4 regions of the Serratia sp. CoH_134_PS_4 genome follow, and region 1 is predicted to be linked to each of the others. Evidence: predicted binding sites of a transcription regulator. Region 1 holds the regulator's gene; each other region holds the start of a gene.
What was found. Region 1 encodes LexA, which represses DNA repair genes until DNA is damaged. Its sites were predicted from a motif close to TNCTGTATGTACATACAGNA; they were not measured.

Region 1 (4,430 bases):
CGAACAACCTATGCACACTTCCGCGCTGTTTATCTGTGATCGTTGCGGTCAGGTGACAGAGCGCACAACTGAAGGGGTTGAAGATACGCTGCAAAAACTGGCCAAAGAGTCGGGGTTTGTCCTGCGTCACAGCGTAGTGGAAGCACACGGCCTGTGCGCCGCTTGCGTTGAGGTAGAAGCTTGCGACAGCAAACATGATTGCGGCGAACACGACCATAGCATTGCCATCAAGAAGAAATAGACAGGGTTAGCAGGCACCTCCTTGTGTCTGCATGCCTGGCACCAAGGGGAAGGCGCCAGACTTTCGGCCGCATCCGCTGCGGCCCATCGCGCTACCAGCGATATTTGTTATGATCTTCCCAAGACTTCACTTCTTTCTCGGCCGCCTCTTTCTGGTAGCCGTAGCGCTCCTGGATTTTACCGACAAGCTGCTCGCGTTTCCCTTCGATGACCGTCAGGTCGTCATCGGTCAGCTTGCCCCATTTTTCTTTCACTTTCCCTTTAAACTGCTTCCAGTTACCGTCGGCTTGATCTTTGTTCATAGTATCTCCGTTAACCTGTGGTGAGTCAGTTTTAACTACTGCTGGCTGAGGATATGCCCCGTTTATATTGCCAGCCGCACGATTAATTATAGATGCAGATAGCGGAAAACAAATAAAAACCAGAATTAAAATCCATTTTTAAATTGAAAATAAGAAAAAAACGCCAACAAACAACTTACTACACGACTTGGCTAACCGACGAGAATATGTAACAAAATACAAACAAACACATAATTAAAATTTATGTATTTGCAAGAAAGGCTATCGTCATTGTGCTGCTGAAAACCAGCTGCCACGCAGCCTGTGACGGTGCCAAATCCACCCAAGCGCGATACCGCGCAGCGCAAGAAAGACCGCCAGCGCCAACCACAATCCATGATTGCCCAAGACAGGCACGGTCAGCAGCGTCAAACCGTAACCCGCAGCCGCCACGGCCATGCTGTTACGCATTTCTGCACCGCGAGTCGCACCAATGAACATGCCATCCAGCAAATAGCACCACACCCCAACCAGCGGTAGCACCACCTGCCAAGGTAAATAGTCATTCGCCATCGCACGCAGTTCTGGCAACGAGGTCAACGCCGCAATGATTTGCTGCCCGGCAAAGGCATAAACCACACCAAAGGCTAACGCCACCAAACAGGCCTGCCGGCAAGCCGCGCGCCACACCTTACGCAATTGACTGTCATCTCTGGCACCATAAGCATGACCAGAATGCGCTTCTACCGCATAGGCAAAACCATCCAGTGCATAGGCGGTAAAGGTCAGCAAATTCATCAGTACCGCGTTTACTGCCACTACGTCACCGCCAAGCCTGGCGCCGAAGATAGTCAAGGATGCAAAGCACAATTGCAGCAACAGTGAACGCAACATGATATCGCGGTTCAACGCAAGCAAACGCCGCAGATTACCGCGCCAGGCATGGCGCAACATCGGAACAGAAATACCGCGTATGCGCATCACTCGCCAGGACAGCCATAAACCCAGCAGCAGCGTAGCGTACTCAGAGACGGCGGTCGCCGTCGCGGCACCTTGCACATTCCAGCCCAGCCCCATGACCAACCAGATATCCAGAACGATATTCAACACATTACCGACTATCAGTAGGATGACCGGCGCCCGCACGTATTGCACGCCAAGCAGCCAACCCAAGATCACCATATTTGCCAGCGCTGCCGGCGCGCTCAGCCAACGGATCTCAAGGAACAACCGTGCCTGCTTCAGCACCGCATCGTCACCGCCAACAATCTGCAGCGCCAGATCGATCAACGGATGGCGCAGCAACACGATAACGACGCCGGCCAATACTGCCAGCAACAGCGGCTGCATAAAGGCACGTGCCAATCCCTGTGGGTTTTGTGCGCCCAGCGCCTGTGCCGTCAATCCGGTGGTACTCATGCGCAAAAACAGCAACAACATAAACAGGAAGCTGGTCGCCATCGCCCCGACCGCCACGCCCCCCAAATAAACAGGGCTGTCGAGGTGACCTATCACTGCGGTATCGACCAACCCAAGCAGCGGCACGGTGATATTGGAAAAGATCATCGGTAGCGCGAGGCGCCACAAGGCTTTATCGGTATCGCTGGTGAAGGCGGAAAGCAGGCGCATAGTGGAATGTTCCCGTGTATACCCGTCATCTTTCAAGTTGCAGCGTTGTTATCTGCACTCGCTCACCCCAGTTACTTACCTGAGTAAGCGCCTGGGGATGAGCGAGTTGGCCGCCTAGCTGCAACTTGAAAGCTATAGGGTATATAGTGAATCAGATATGACATCGCCCCAGAACTGGGGCGACTTAAATCAGAGGACGATGTGTAGGCGTGAGGATTAAACCCAGTCGCCATTGCGGATCACACCGACCGCCAGGCCTTCAATGGTGAAATTCTGCTGGCGCAGATCAACCACAATCGGTTGGAACTCGCTGTTTTCCGGCAATAACTCAACAACATTTCCGTGTTTTTTCAGACGCTTAACTGTAACTTCGTCTTCAATACGCGCCACAACGACCTGGCCGTTACGCACGTCCTGAGTTTTATGTACCGCCAGCAGATCGCCGTCGAGAATACCGATATCACGCATCGACATACCGTTGACCCGCAGCAAGAAATCCGCACTTGGCTTGAACAAGGAAGGATCCACTTTGTAGTGCCCTTCGATATGCTGCTGCGCCAACAGTGGCTCACCGGCGGCAACACGACCGATCAACGGTAAACCTTCTTCATCTTCCATCAGCAAACGAATGCCGCGCGATGCACCAGAGACGATCTCGATGACGCCTTTACGCGCCAATGCTTTCAGGTGTTCTTCTGCAGCATTTGGCGAGCGGAACCCCAGACGCATGGCGATTTCGGCGCGCGTTGGCGGCATGCCAGTGGACGAAATATGATCGCGAATCAGATCATAGACCTCTTGCTGTCTGGTAGTTAGTGCTTTCATTCCGCCCCCTGTTTGTTTATACAGTCTTGCTGTGAGTATATACAGGTAAGTGCGGCTTGGGAACCGAAGAATGAATAAAAATCAGGGATTAGCGACCCACGTCGCAACAGGGCCACCCCATTCAGGCAAAGTGTTGCCAGAGCACCGAGCCCCAGACAAACAACGCCAAAATAATCGCCAGTGAAACTGCTGCCGACCCCATATCCTTGGACCGGCCCGAAAGCTCATGATGTTCAGTGCCAACCCGATCGACAATCGCTTCTATCGCGCTGTTGAGCATCTCGACGATCATCACCAGCAGCACCGATCCGATCAATAAAATGCGCGCTATCGCACCCACGTCCAGCCAAATCGCCAGTATGATAGCCAGCACGGTGGCGACCAGTTCTTGGCGGAACGCCGCTTCATGCTGCCAGGCAGCGGAAAAGCCTTTATAAGAGTAGCCGGCGGCTTTAATAATACGGGTCAGGCCGGTTGCTTGGTTTGCCATGTTTTTTAGTGCCTTTCACAGAGGTAAGTCATAATTAAAGAGTCTAGGCCAGGAAATGCTTCCGGCTCTCGGTTTTCCAACACCACAGATCTGCTACCCGGTTTCTGGTATGCTTGCGACGCATTGCTAACAAGAGGCTTCACGTTGTTATGTCAGGTTGGCGTAAAATTTATTATAAACTATTGAATTTACCACTTAAATTGTTGGTAAGAAGTAAGGTTATCCCTTCAGATCCGGTCACGGAGTTAGGGTTGGATCCCTCACGGCCGATTTTGTATGTTTTACCTTATAATTCCAAGGCGGATTTACTGACGCTGCGCACCCAGTGCCTGGCGCAGGATCTGCCCGATCCTCTCAATCCGCTGGAGATAGACGGCACCGTGCTGCCTAGCCACGTGTTTATTCACGACGGCCCGCGCGTGTTCCGCTACTACACACCGAAAGAAGAGTCAGTAAAACTGTTTCACGACTATCTGGATCTGCACCGCAGTAATCCGGATCTCGATATTCAGATGCTGCCTGTTTCGGTGATGTTTGGTCGCTCCCCAGGCCGCGAAGGCCACGGCACGCCACATCTACGTCTGCTCAACGGCGTACAGAAGTTCTTCGCCGTGTTGTGGCTCGGCCGCGACAGCTTTGTGCGTTTCTCCAACACCGTCTCACTGCGTCGCATGGCGACTGAACACGGCACGGACAAAACCATCGCACAAAAACTGGCGCGCGTGGCGCGAATGCACTTCTCGCGTCAGCGTCTGGCTGCCGTTGGCCCAAGTCTGCCGGCCCGTCAGGACCTGTTCAACAAACTGCTGGCGTCCAAAGCGATCGAAAAAGCGGTCGAAGACGAAGCACGCAGCAAGAAAATTTCCCATGAGAAAGCCCAGCAGAACGCCATTGCACTGATGGAAGAGATCGCCGCCGACTTCTCATATGAAACGGTGCGCCTTTCTGACCGCGTGTTGAGCTGG
Region 2 (4,430 bases), on a different contig from region 1:
ATTGCTGAACTGCGCAGTCTGCTGATGCAGATTGAAGGTAACGACGCACGCCAGCTGGCGACCGACGCCGATTATCTGGTGGACAAATCTATCTGGCTGATTGGCGGCGATGGCTGGGCTTACGACATCGGATTCGGTGGGTTGGATCACGTCCTCAGCCTGACCGAGAACGTCAACGTACTGGTGCTGGATACCCAATGCTATTCCAATACCGGCGGTCAGCAGTCGAAGGCCACCCCACTGGGCGCCGTCACCAAGTTCGGCGAGCACGGCAAGCGTAAGGCACGTAAGGACTTAGGCGTCAGCATGATGATGTACGGCCACGTGTATGTCGCGCAAATCTCGCTGGGTGCGCAGCTCAACCAGACGGTGAAAGCGATTCAGGAAGCCGAGGCCTATCCGGGCCCGTCCCTGATTATCGCCTACAGTCCTTGTGAAGAGCACGGTTACGATCTGGCACTCAGCCACGATCAAATGAAGCAGTTGACCGCCACTGGCTTCTGGCCGTTGTATCGCTTCGATCCGCGTCGTGCAGATGAAGGTAAAGCAGCACTGGCACTGGACTCACGGCCACCCAACAGCAACCTGACCGAAACCCTGCTCAAAGAGCAGCGCTTCCGCCGCCTGAACTCACAGCAGCCGGAAGTCGCCAGCGCGTTGTATCAGGCCGCCGAGAAAGAGCTGAAGGAAAAGTACGACTTCCTCAGTCTACTGGCCGGTAAAGGAGAAAAAACCTCCGCTGAGTAAATCATTGGGGCGCGACCGGTTCGCGCCCCGCTTCCAGCCAGCTTTGCCGCTGCGCCTCTTTCACCGCACCGCGTACGTAACTGCTTTTGCCCTGCCATTGCCTGACGTCAAATTGCGCTTTTTCAATCACCGTTTGATAGCGTTTGGTTTTCAGCATGCTGTCGGTTTGGATCAGCAGCGGAACAAGGCGAACCCCGACCCGATCCAGACTCGGATAAGGCCACGGGTGCGCCGCATCAACATAAGGCGCCATAAAATCCAGCGCAGCCAATAATGAGCTGCCCTGTTCTGTAGGGTAATGCCAGAGATCGATGCCCTGTCGCTGTGCCAAACCCGCCATCAGGACCAAGGCTTGCAGATTAAAGTAACTGTAGTGAAACGAACGAGTACGCAGCAGTTCCTGCGGTTGCGTCCCGTTGACGGCAAGCTGCACATCCAGCTTATGCTGCATCAAAACGGCCATATCACGCACCACGTCGTCACGCCCGAGCCAGGCAGCAATGCCCGCTACCTGCACGGTATACCAACTGCCATGATTATTCTTTGCGGCGCCCTCCTGTTTACCGGCTGGGCTGTGTAACAACCAGTCGAGGTAACGGGCAAACCATTGCCGCATCTGGCTTTCATCTTGCGCCGTCCACCCCGGAGTCTGTTGCAGCAATAACAGGCTGTCGACAATGCGAATGGCAAAATAGCGCCCATCGAGAATGCCATTACCGCGCCCGCTGTCGCGGCCCGGAATACCCTGAGCGTAGTTGAGGTTTGGGTTCATCCGCGTTGATGGATCGATGAACCAGGTACGGATCAGCCTAATCGCCCGATCGCTGTAACGTTGCTGGCCGGAGAAATACCCCGCCAATGCCAGTGTTTGTACCCGCTGGGTGAACTCTGCCAGCCGCACGCCATCACTCTGTTCATTTTTACTGGCCGGGTTCACCTGCCCATCGCGACGAACCCAAGGCAACCCATTGGGTTTACTCGCATCCGGCCACCAATAGGCCCCCAGGCTCAGGTAGTCATGCCTGTCTCCGCTCGGCGGGGTCAGGCCTTTATCAGTGACGCTGAGCAACGGCTTTCGCAGTGCGCTGTCAGCATCACGTATCAGGCGTTGATAGTTGGCATCCCCCTGAGTCTGTGCTTTTACCTGTGACAACTGCGGCTGCTGCAAGAAAATACAGCACTCAACGGCGTTAGCGGTAAAAGGCGTCAGGCAAAGCAAGAGGGCTGCACGCAGGCAGGTACGTATCATCAGGCAGGTACCCCATTATGATCATGAGTGACTGAGAGTATCCTGCCCGGTTTTGTGTGTCCCGACAGATAAAAAACGTTTCTGAGCGTAAAAACGCACGGACACTGGAGCTTGTGAGCCACCCCCTAAAACTTTTCCGAGAGGATCATCTTGCCCAACAAGGGGATAACTGACGATCGTCTCGCCCCTGACTTTCTTTATGGTTGTAATGGCTAAAAATCGATTATACTGTATATAAAAACAGTATAGAGAAATGCACCATGAAACACTTTTTACCCACACCAACCCCAGAGAAACAGCGCATTCCGCTTTACGCCGATAATGTCCCGGCTGGCTTTCCCAGTCCCGCGCAAGACTACATACACGCACGGATTGACCTCAACGAATACTGCATTAGCCACCCTTCGGCGACGTACTTTCTGATCGCTTCCGGAGAAAGCATGATCGAAGCCGGGATCACCGACGGATCCATGCTGGTGGTTGATCGAAGCATTGGCGCCTGCCACGGCGATATCGTGATCGCCAGCATCGCAGGCGAGTTCACCGTTAAGCGCCTGTGTCTGCATCCTGTCGCGCAGCTTGAGCCGATGAATCCGAAGTTCCGGCCAATACCGCTGCGGGATGACAACGACGAGCAGAATATCGTCGGCGTGGTCGTTTCAACCATCACGAGGCTGAAATAATGTACGCCCTGGCCGACGTGAACAGTTTTTATGCGAGTTGTGAAATACTGTGGCGCCCAGACCTCCGTGGGCGGCCCGTGGTTGTGCTGTCTAACAACGACGGCTGTGTGGTAGCGCAGAGTAAAGAGGCTAAAGCCCTGGGCCTGAAAACAGGCGCGCCCTACTTCAAAATAAAGCATGATTTTGAACGTGCAGGCGGTATCGCATTCAGCAGCAACTATGAGCTGTACGCCGATATGTCGATGCGAGTGATGGCCGTGCTCGAAGAAATGGCCCCCCGTGTTGAAATTTACTCCATTGACGAAAGCTTCCTTGATCTTGCCGGCGTACAAAATTGTGTCGATTTGACAACGTTCGGGCACCAGGTTCGCGACCGCGTTTTGCAATGTACCGGCCTCACCGTCGGTGTCGGTATTGCCCAAACCAAGACGCTGGCAAAATTGGCGAACTTCGCAGCGAAAAAATGGGAACAAACCCGTGGTGTGGTTGATCTTTCCAACCCGGAACAGCAACGAAAATTAATGGCGAAAGTGCCGGTGATGGAAGTCTGGGGTATCGGAAGACGCCTAACCAAAGAGCTGCAAAATATGGGGATCAAAACCGCACTGCAATTGGCGGATGCCAGCACCACAATGATCCGCAAGCATTTCAGCGTGGTAATTGAACGCACAGTGCGTGAACTGCGCGGTGAACCCTGCTTGTCGCTCGAGGAGTTTGCCCCAACCAAACAGCAGATTATTTGCAGCAGATCATTTGGTGAACGCGTCACCGAATATGGTGATATGCATCAGGCAATCTGTATGCATGCTTCCCGCGCGGCAGAAAAACTGCGTGCAGAGCACCAATATTGCCGGAATATCAACGCATGGGTTAAAACCAGCCCCTTCTCGGCCAACGAAAAGTATTATGGCAACACCGCGAGCATCATGCTCAGTACGCCAACGCAAGATACGCGCGACATCATCGCAGCAGCGATTCGGTGCCTTGATAAGATTTGGCAGCCCGGCCACCGCTATCTAAAAGCCGGCGTTATGCTGCAAGACTTTTACTCGCAAGGCGTAGCTCAGTTAGACCTGTTCGATGAATATCAGCCACGCCCCAACAGCGAACGTTTGATGGCCGCCCTGGACAAAATCAATCAGTCCGGGCATTCAGGGGTGTGGTTTGCCGGACAAGGAAACCAGCAAACATGGTCGATGAAGCGTGAGTTTCTCTCTCCGGCTTACACCACACGGGTGGAAGATTTACCGCGTGCTCGCGTGTACTGAAAATCGGCAATCAGCCTTTGCGGCCAAGAGCGTATGGATGAAATACCCAATCAGCCCATAGAATGCTAAACTCGCTGCCTAAAACGTCATGCCCATAGTGCCCCCAATTGAGAACGAGCACGATTTAATGTCAGATAATCAAACAATTAGTCAAAAAGAGCAGTACAATCTCAACAAGTTGCAAAAGCGTCTGCGTCGTAACGTGGGCCAAGCGATCGCCGATTTCAACATGATTGAAGAAGGTGACCGTATCATGGTCTGCCTGTCCGGTGGCAAAGACAGCTACACCATGCTGGAGATCCTGCGTAATCTGCAGCAGAGCGCACCGGTCAACTTCTCACTGATTGCGGTAAACCTCGACCAAAAACAGCCTGGTTTCCCCGAGCATATTCTGCCAGCCTATTTGGAAAGCCTAGGTGTGGAATACAAGATCGTTGAGGAAAATACCTACAGCATCGTCAAAGACAAAATTCCCGAAGGCAA
Region 3 (4,430 bases), on a different contig from region 1:
ATCACCATTTAGTGTCGGTCACGGTGTTAAGCCCTACCTGTATGGCTGCCGATGGTTTGTCGACCGGGCTGAACGTTTTGGGGCCGGAACGCGGCATGGCGCTGGCGAACCTGATGGGGATCCCGGTGTTTATGATTGTGAAAACCGCGACTGGCTTTGAAGAGCGCTACTCCGATGCGTTTAAACCCTATTTGAACAATAACTCGTGAGGTCGCTATGTTGACCGTATTTATCGCCAGCTTCGTGTTGTTTCTGCTGATTGTCGGCGGGATGTCATTGGGCTACGTGTTCAAACGCAAAAGCCTGCAAGGCAGCTGTGGGGGGATTACCGCGCTGGGGATGGATAAAGTGTGTGATTGCCCTGAACCTTGCGATGCACGCAAGAAGCGTCTGGAGAAAGAGGCGATGCGTCAGAAGCAGTTGGACAAGCACCGGATTATTTGAATACAAGGGGCGCATGCAGCGCCCCTTTCGCTATCTGTTATTTGGCTTGGCGAAAGCTTTTCGCCTCGGCCGGTGAGTTGACCATCACGCCGTCTACACCCAACGCCAGCGCCTGTTGGTATTCCGCCGGTGAGTTAATGCCGAACAGAATAATGTGTGCAGGCCCCTGCGAACGGAAGCAGTCGATCGACTCTTTATCCCAGGTCAAAAACGCCTTGGAACGCGCTTCACCCAGCGTAAATTTCTCCACGACTTCCACTTCTCGTTTCAGTTCCAACCCGTACCAGCGCGGTTGCTGATTATCGGGTTTCAGCTCGCACTGATGTGACAGGCTGATATTTGCCAGCAGGTCGCGGGTTTCATCGCGCGTCTCAAAACGTTTGATGGCTTTCGGTAGCGCCTGCAGATAGTTGGCATCGGTGGAATACACGCGGGTGCGGTCCAGGCTGTTGGTTTTCTCCAATGTCGCCAACAGGGCTTTGCCGAATTGAACAGGGTCTGCGTCCGGCGACTTGATATCCAGATAGAAGTTGACCTTGGGGAACGCCGCCAGAATCTCATCCAACCTTGGAATGCCAATGCCTTTTCCGCGGAACGGGTGTGCCTCGCCTTGGGTGAATGACCAACCGGCATCGACTTTTGCCAACTGCGCGGCGGTAAAGGCGGAAACCAATCCCTGTTCGTTGGTCAGCGCTTTCAGATCAGAAGGGCGATACAGCACGATCGCGCCGTCTTTGGATTCCTGTAAGGTGATCCAAATGGCGTCTGCGCCGTTTTTCAGTGCCGTTTCTATAGCGACGCGGGTGTTTTCAGGCGCGTCGGCGGTGCCACCCCGGTGCGCAATAATGGCAGGGGCGGCCTGAGCGGCAATGGATATCAGAGATAAAGCAGAAGCCAACAAATAGACAGATAATGTTTTCATGTAGGGCACCATCCTGTGCGAGGCGTTATGGTTGTCAGTCACTGGGGGGATTAATTTTCACAGCGTACTATTGAAAAATTACGCTTTTTTAACAAGTCGAAGATAATTGGTTGAAACCCTGTTTTCTTCGAACTGAACCGAGGCTTGAGCTTTCTCTTTTTGCCTGTATACTTATACAGTGTTATTGGAGGCGCAATGCGTAAAATCATTCATGTCGATATGGACTGCTTCTTCGCAGCGGTAGAAATGCGCGACGATCCCAGTTTGCGTGAGATTCCGCTGGCGATCGGCGGCAGTGCCGATCGGCGCGGGGTGATCAGCACCGCCAATTATCCTGCGCGTCGTTATGGTGTGCACAGCGCGATGTCGACAGCGATGGCACTCAAGCTTTGCCCGCATCTTAAACTGCTGCCAGGCCGTATGGCTGCCTATAAAGAAGCCTCGCAACACATCCGCGAAATATTTGCGCGCTACACCCCGCTGATTGAACCGTTATCCCTGGATGAAGCCTATCTGGATGTGACCGACTGCACCCAGTGCAACGGTTCGGCGACGCTGATCGCCCAGCAAATCCGTCAGGCTATTTCCGATGAGCTAAACCTCACCGCGTCTGCCGGTATTGCCCCCATCAAGTTCCTCGCCAAGATTGCTTCAGAGCTCAATAAGCCGAATGGCCAATACGTCATCACGCCGGCACAGGTGCCGGCATTTTTACAGCAACTGCCGCTGAGCAAAATCCCCGGCGTGGGGAAGGTGACCGCAAAACGGTTGGAAGAGGTGGGGCTGATCACCTGCGCAGACGTGCAACAGTACGATCTTGCTGCTCTGTTAAAGCGCTTCGGCAAGTTTGGCCGTGTGCTGTGGGAGCGCTGCCAGGGGATAGATCTGCGTGAGGTTTCGCCAGAAAGGCTGCGTAAGTCGGTGGGGGTGGAGCGTACGCTGGCGGAAGATATCCATGACTGGGAGGAGTGTGAAACCTTGATCGTCGATAAGCTCTATCCCGAGCTGGAGACGCGGTTGCGTAAAGTGAAACCGGATCTGCACATTGCCCGCCAAGGGGTGAAGCTGAAGTTCCAGGATTTCCAGCAAACGACGCAGGAACACGTCTGGCCGGTGCTCAATAAAGACGACTTGATCAACGTGGCACGGCAGGCATGGCGCGAGCGGCGTGAAGGACGTGGGGTGCGGCTGGTCGGCTTGCACGTGACGCTGTTGGACCCGCAACTGGAGCGTCAGCTGCTGCTGCCGTGGGAATAATAAAGGCGCAATGCAAGATTGCGCCTTTATGTAAACGGCTCGGTCATTTTTGGGGTTCAGCGTGCCGAACCCGGCAGATTACGCGCGCTCCGGGATAGCCTTCAACAGTGCGGTCAGCAGCTTCCAGTACAGGCCCACGCTTTCGATATGCACTTGTTCATCCGGCGAGTGTGGCCCGGTAATGGTTGGCCCAATTGATACCATATCCATATTTGGATACGGCTTTTTGAACAGGCCGCATTCCAGACCGGCGTGGATCACCATGATGTTTGGCGTCTTGTTAAACAGATCCTGGTAGATCTCACGCACCAGGTGCATGACCGGTGAGTCAGCATCTGGCTGCCAGCCCGGGTAGCCCCCTTTTGGTGCCACTTTGGCGTTAGCCAATTGGCCCAGAGCGGTCAGCATACCCACCACATAATCTTTGCCACTGTCGATCAGTGAACGGATCAGGCAGATGATTTCTGCTTCGCTGTCGTTGGTGGTGACCACGCCCACGTTCAATGAGGTTTCTACCACGCCTTTGACCGCGTCGCTCATGCGGATCACGCCGTTTGGCGTGCCATTAAGCAGCGCGACGAAACGCTGTTGGCAGTCGGCGGTCATTGCCTGAGATGCACTGGTGGTTGGCTCCAACAGCACGGTAATGTTTTTCTCTTTCGCGGCCAGTTCGTTTTGCAAGGTTGCCAGAAACGCCTGGGTCAGCGCTTTCAAGGCATCGGCTTTTTCGGCCGGTACGGCAACCACTGCAGAGGCTTCACGCGGGATAGCATTGCGCAGGGTACCGCCGTTCAGATCCAGCAGGCGCAGGCTCAACTCAGCGGTATGATCAAACAGGAAGCGTGCCAGCAGTTTGTTGGCGTTGCCCAGACCCACGTGGATATCGGCACCGGAGTGACCGCCTTTCAGGCCCTTGATCGTCAGCTTCAGGGTCTGATAACCGGCAGGTACGGCTTCGCGCTGCAGTGGCAGGGTGGTGATGAAATCAATACCACCGGCGCAGCCCATGTAGATCTCGCCTTCTTCTTCGGAGTCGGTGTTGATCAGGATATCCGCTTGCAGCCAGTTAGCTTGCAGCCCGAACGCGCCGTCCATACCGGCTTCTTCGGTCATGGTCAGCAGCACTTCCAGCGGGCCGTGCTCAACGCTGTCGTCGGCCAGCACTGCCAGGGCAGAAGCCATACCGATACCGTTGTCGGCACCCAGCGTGGTACCGCGTGCTTTAATCCACTCGCCGTCAATGTACGGCTGAATCGGATCCTTGGTGAAGTCGTGCACCGTGTCGTTATTCTTCTGTGGCACCATATCCAGGTGCGCCTGCAGGGCGACGGGCTTGCGGTTTTCCATGCCTTTGGTGGCAGGTTTACGCAGCAGAATGTTGCCTACATGGTCACGTTCGGCGTGCAGGTGTTTCTCTTTCGCCCACTCGAGGATGTGCTGTGCCAGCGCTTCTTCATGATAAGAAGGATGCGGAATAGAGCAGATTTTGGCAAAAATATCCCACAGCGGCTGTGGTGAAAGTTGAGACAATTCAGACACTATAAGTCTCCTGTAACAGCATTCTCGGCAAGGCGGGAATGCCGCTCGGTTAGGGTTAGGGGCATCTGTGCGGCTTTGGCACGATCTCCAGAGAATATCACTTTATTCCGGACGGTGCCCGTACCGTATTGCGCTGTTTAAGCGCTTGATCACACTCGTTTGACGCGTCATTGCTCATTTATTCAGCATCAATCACCAGACGAATTACTTATGAATTCCACGGTTCAACTGGTATTTGGTGCGCCCAGTCTTTATAATCTCGCGCAAC
Region 4 (4,430 bases), on a different contig from region 1:
AGCAATTGGCGGCGATGAATGATCGGCACGCCGAGGAAGGATCGGAAACGATCCTCCTTCACCTGAGGAATGTATTTGAAGCTGGGGTGACTTTGCGCATCCGCCAGGTTAATAGGCTCCGCACGGCGCCCGACCAACCCGACGACACCTTCATCAAATGCCAACGCGATGACACGCCCACGCGGTTTTTTTAACCCGCGTGTCGCCATCAGGTAGTAGCAACGGCGGTCGTTGTCCGCCAGATAGATGGAACAGACCTCCGTATCCATTGCCAGACAGGTTTCATTAACCAAAAGATCCAGCGCATCTGTCAGACTGGCCGCCGCGGCCACCTTCTCAACAATTTCTCGCAAGCGCGTGAGCATAGTCGGCTTAACTTAACCTCTCTTCCGGCGATAAGCGGGGATCTGCCGCTGTGCTGCCTGCTCCTGCATTGGCATCACGGTCACGGCGAATTCTTTCATCACCCGGCGGTATACGTCACGTTTGAACGACACCACCTGGCGCACCGGATACCAAAAACTCACCCAGCGCCAACCGTCAAACTCCGGCGTGCTGCTGCGTTGCATATTGATATCAGCGTCATTGCACATTAACTGCAACAGAAACCATTTCTGCTTTTGGCCGATACAAACCGGCTTTGTGTCCCAACGCACCAAACGTTTTGGCAATTTATAGCGCAACCAGTTGCGGGTTGAGGCCAGGATACGCACATCCTTTTTACTCAGCCCCACTTCTTCGAACAGCTCACGGTACATTGCCTGTTCTGCGGTTTCACCAGGGTTAATCCCACCTTGGGGAAACTGCCAGGAGTGTTGACCGTAACGGCGAGCCCACAGGACTTGCCCCTGACGATTACAGATTACGATACCAACATTCGGGCGGTAGCCATCATCATCGATCACCGGACTACCTCGATAAGCTTAAATTCGCATAGATACCCTGATTGTTTCACACAAGCTACAGGCGGTAAACCACTGCTTTGCGGCCCTGCAAACCGGATAACATTGGGATAACTCACAGATAATGGCAAAGTTATAAACATGCAGGGCAATTTCACCGCGGTTTTATTCACTTTTTCTGTGGATAGGTGTGTGAAGAACTCAAGGGATAAGCCGGTAAAACTCTGACAAGCTCAAAAACCCATAAAAAACGAAAACCAAATTAATACTTTTAAAATAACAATTTATGGATTTATCAACAGACATGTACAGAGCAAAAATGTGATCTATGTCCGCTAAGGATCCTGGCCTGGTGAAAGATCCACCAACGTCGTTTTTATCCACAGATTATTCGCGCAAGTTACGCACAAAACGGACAATTTCGCAAAAAGGTGCCCACGTCAAGGCTGTAAATCGAACCAGTGATCGGTAAAAATTTGGGTTATCCCATAAATCTGTGGATAAATAGGTGTAAGATCCTGTTTATTGTCGGTGGCTTCTGGTGCACAAGCGTCGTCAGGAATTTTCTCCCCGCCATGTGTCAGAAAAAAAGTCATGAAAAATCATGCTACTATTATTCTTTTCCCCAGCCACTTCCGGCAAAAGTTATCTGTGTACAAATGCAGTACGTTTTTCAACCAAATCTAACAGGCTTGTATTATGGCGTTTTTATCTCCTCTGCCCGCTCCTCCCAAAAACGAGCAACAGCTGTTTGAACGGGCGCAACAGCTTGCCGGTTGCAGCCTGGGTGAACTGGCCGAACGCGCACAGTTGGCTATCCCTAAGGACCTGAAGCGCGATAAAGGCTGGGTTGGCATGCTGTTGGAACAATATCTTGGCGCCATGGCAGGCAGCAAACCGGAGCAGGATTTCCCCGAATTGGGTATAGAGTTAAAAACGATTCCGATAGACGCCGCCGGTAAACCACTGGAAACCACCTTCGTCTGCGTTGCCCCCTTAACCGGCAATAGCGGTGTAACCTGGGCCAGCAGCCACGTGCGCTATAAACTGGCGCGTGTATTGTGGATCCCGGTTGAAGGTGAACGGCAAATCCCGCTGGCGCAACGTCGCATCGGTTCTCCGTTGTTATGGAGCCCTAACGCGGTTGAAGAAGAAATGCTGCGCCGCGACTGGGAAGAATTGATGGATTTGATCGTGCTCGGCCACGTCGAACAGATCACGGCTCGACACGGTGAAGTACTGCAACTTCGGCCCAAGGCCGCCAACAGTAAAGCGCTAACGGAAGCCATCGGTGAACAGGGGCAGCCGATCCTCACCTTGCCGCGCGGCTTTTATCTGAAGAAAAGTTTTACCGGCGCGCTATTGGCAAGACATTTTCTCATCTGATCGCGTTTGTTTAGGTCACGTTTAGCTAACGGTGTCGCCGTATCAATAAACGGGTATAATTCAGCCTTGGCTTTTTATTAAGGTGTGCTGGGCAATGTTCGAGTGGATTGTGGATCCCAATGCCTGGTTAGCGTTAGGTACGCTGACCATTCTTGAGATCGTTCTGGGTATTGATAACATTATTTTCCTTTCCCTGGTGGTGTCCAAACTGCCGAAAGCGCAACAGAATAAAGCGCGCCGTCTCGGGTTGGCGGGTGCAATGTTAATGCGCCTGGGGCTATTGGCCTCTATCGCCTGGGTGATCCGTCTGACCCATCCGCTGTTTACCGTGATGGAACACAGCATTTCCGCACGCGATCTGATCCTGCTTCTGGGCGGGTTGTTCCTGATTTGGAAAGCCAGCAAAGAGATTCATGAAACCATCGAAGGCTCAGAGGAAGAACACAACACGAAAGTGCACAGTTTCTTTGGCGCCATCGTACAAATTATGCTACTGGATATCATTTTCAGCCTGGACTCGGTGATCACCGCAGTAGGTCTGTCTGACCACCTGTTTATCATGATGGCCGCTGTGGTCATTGCCGTTGGCGTCATGATGTTTGCCGCCCGCCCGATTGGCGAGTTTGTTAACCGCCACCCTTCGGTGAAAATGCTGGCGCTGGCATTCCTGATCCTGGTCGGCTTCACACTGATGTTGGAAAGCTTCCAGGTACATGTACCAAAAGGCTACATTTACTTTGCGATGTTCTTCTCAATGTCGGTTGAAGCGCTCAACTTGATGCGCAGCAAGAAAAAGCAGGTCTCTGAGTAATGCCTCTGCGGGAGTGTGCAAAAGCCGCTCCCGCAATATTGTCCGCCGTTCCCAACGCTACTCGGCCCTACTTTCTCTTACAGAGATAAGGACTTATCCGAAACACGGCGCATCTAGAGTTTGCTAATCTAAGAAGAGACTTCTTTTCTGCATACATAAACGAGGATCGGCAGGATGAAAAAGTGGGTAATGGCAGTTTCGGCACTGGTTATCGCCGCCGGGTTGGCGGGATGTTCCAGCGATTACGTTATGGCGACTAAAGACGGCAATATGATCCTGACCCAGGGCAAACCGGAAATCGACAAAGATACCGGCCTGATCAGCTATAAAGATGAAAAAGGTAACAGTCGCCAAATCAACGGTGATCAGGTTTCACAGGTTATCGAGCGTTAAACACCCTGACTATACCCTATAGCTTTCACGTTGCAGCCAGGCCCCCAGCTCGTTTGTACCCAAATATTGTAGGGACGAGGTTATTCGTCCCTACAGTCGCTGAAGTCAGTGACAAATCTGCCGGGAACCTATTTGATCGCCGCAGCTTGAAAGACCGCCTCTGTGATACACGATAGCCGCCTCTCGCACTGAATCCTCTTCCCCCATCTTCTCCGCTTGGTTATAGTCGAGAAAGGCGATATACCGCCTTGCAGGCTGTTTGCCGCAGCCTGCCCTTTGGCTCCTGTTTCACCGGGCGGTACAGCCCGTAGCGCTAACATGAAAGGAAGGCCGTTAATGCAATACCACCGTATTCCCCACAGTTCTTTAGAAGTGAGCGTGCTGGGACTGGGCACCATGACCTTTGGCGAACAGAACAGTGAAGCCGATGCCCACGCGCAACTCGACTATGCATTAGCCGCTGGCGTCAACCTGATCGACACCGCAGAGATGTACCCGGTACCGCCCCGTCCAGAAACCCAGGGGTTGACTGAGCAATACATCGGCAGTTGGATCAAGGCACGCGGCAATCGTGAGAAGATCGTGCTGGCCAGCAAGATCGCCGGGCCGGTGCGTGGCACCGATAGCAGCATCCGCCCGCAGCAGGCATTAGACCGCAAAAATATCCGCGCAGCTCTGGATGCCAGCCTGAAGCGACTAAACACCGATTATCTCGATCTCTACCAGCTGCACTGGCCGCAGCGAGCGACTAATTTCTTCGGCAAGCTTAATTATCAATACACCGACGATAAAGCCACCGTCACCCTGCTGGAAACGCTGGAAGCCCTGACCGAACAGGTACGTGCCGGTAAAATCCGCTATATCGGGGTGTCTAATGAAACGCCATGGGGCGTGATGCGTTATCTGCAATTGGCTGAAAAGCACGAGTTACCGCGCAT

Region 2: the regulator LexA is predicted to act here: its motif matches at 2,223-2,242, upstream of umuD (translesion error-prone DNA polymerase V autoproteolytic subunit).
Region 3: the regulator LexA is predicted to act here: its motif matches at 1,528-1,547, upstream of dinB (DNA polymerase IV).
Region 4: the regulator LexA is predicted to act here: its motif matches at 1,550-1,569, upstream of mutH (DNA mismatch repair endonuclease MutH).

The regions. Positions count from the first base shown of each region.
Region 1 covers NZ_JBXWKI010000017.1:49,377-53,806, forward strand. The annotation lists gene zur (zinc uptake transcriptional repressor Zur) at 1-241, shown strand, start outside; gene AC2FCQ_RS21510 (CsbD family protein) at 333-542, opposite strand; gene dinF (MATE family efflux transporter DinF) at 810-2,150, opposite strand; gene lexA (transcriptional repressor LexA) at 2,367-2,975, opposite strand; gene AC2FCQ_RS21525 (diacylglycerol kinase) at 3,097-3,465, opposite strand; gene plsB (glycerol-3-phosphate 1-O-acyltransferase PlsB) at 3,615-4,430, shown strand, end outside.
Region 2 covers NZ_JBXWKI010000001.1:405,904-410,333, reverse strand. The annotation lists gene nifJ (pyruvate:ferredoxin (flavodoxin) oxidoreductase) at 1-747, shown strand, start outside; gene AC2FCQ_RS01970 (alginate lyase family protein) at 749-1,993, opposite strand; gene umuD (translesion error-prone DNA polymerase V autoproteolytic subunit) at 2,257-2,679, shown strand; gene umuC (translesion error-prone DNA polymerase V subunit UmuC) at 2,679-3,947, shown strand; gene ttcA (tRNA 2-thiocytidine(32) synthetase TtcA) at 4,075-4,430, shown strand, end outside.
Region 3 covers NZ_JBXWKI010000015.1:36,753-41,182, reverse strand. The annotation lists gene AC2FCQ_RS20215 (FAD:protein FMN transferase) at 1-209, shown strand, start outside; gene nqrM ((Na+)-NQR maturation NqrM) at 217-444, shown strand; gene AC2FCQ_RS20205 (glycerophosphodiester phosphodiesterase family protein) at 482-1,366, opposite strand; gene dinB (DNA polymerase IV) at 1,562-2,623, shown strand; gene pepD (beta-Ala-His dipeptidase) at 2,702-4,162, opposite strand.
Region 4 covers NZ_JBXWKI010000011.1:83,214-87,643, forward strand. The annotation lists gene ptsP (phosphoenolpyruvate--protein phosphotransferase) at 1-365, opposite strand, end outside; gene rppH (RNA pyrophosphohydrolase) at 378-905, opposite strand; gene mutH (DNA mismatch repair endonuclease MutH) at 1,602-2,288, shown strand; gene AC2FCQ_RS17425 (TerC family protein) at 2,383-3,099, shown strand; gene AC2FCQ_RS17430 (YgdI/YgdR family lipoprotein) at 3,274-3,492, shown strand; gene AC2FCQ_RS17435 (NADP(H)-dependent aldo-keto reductase) at 3,829-4,430, shown strand, end outside.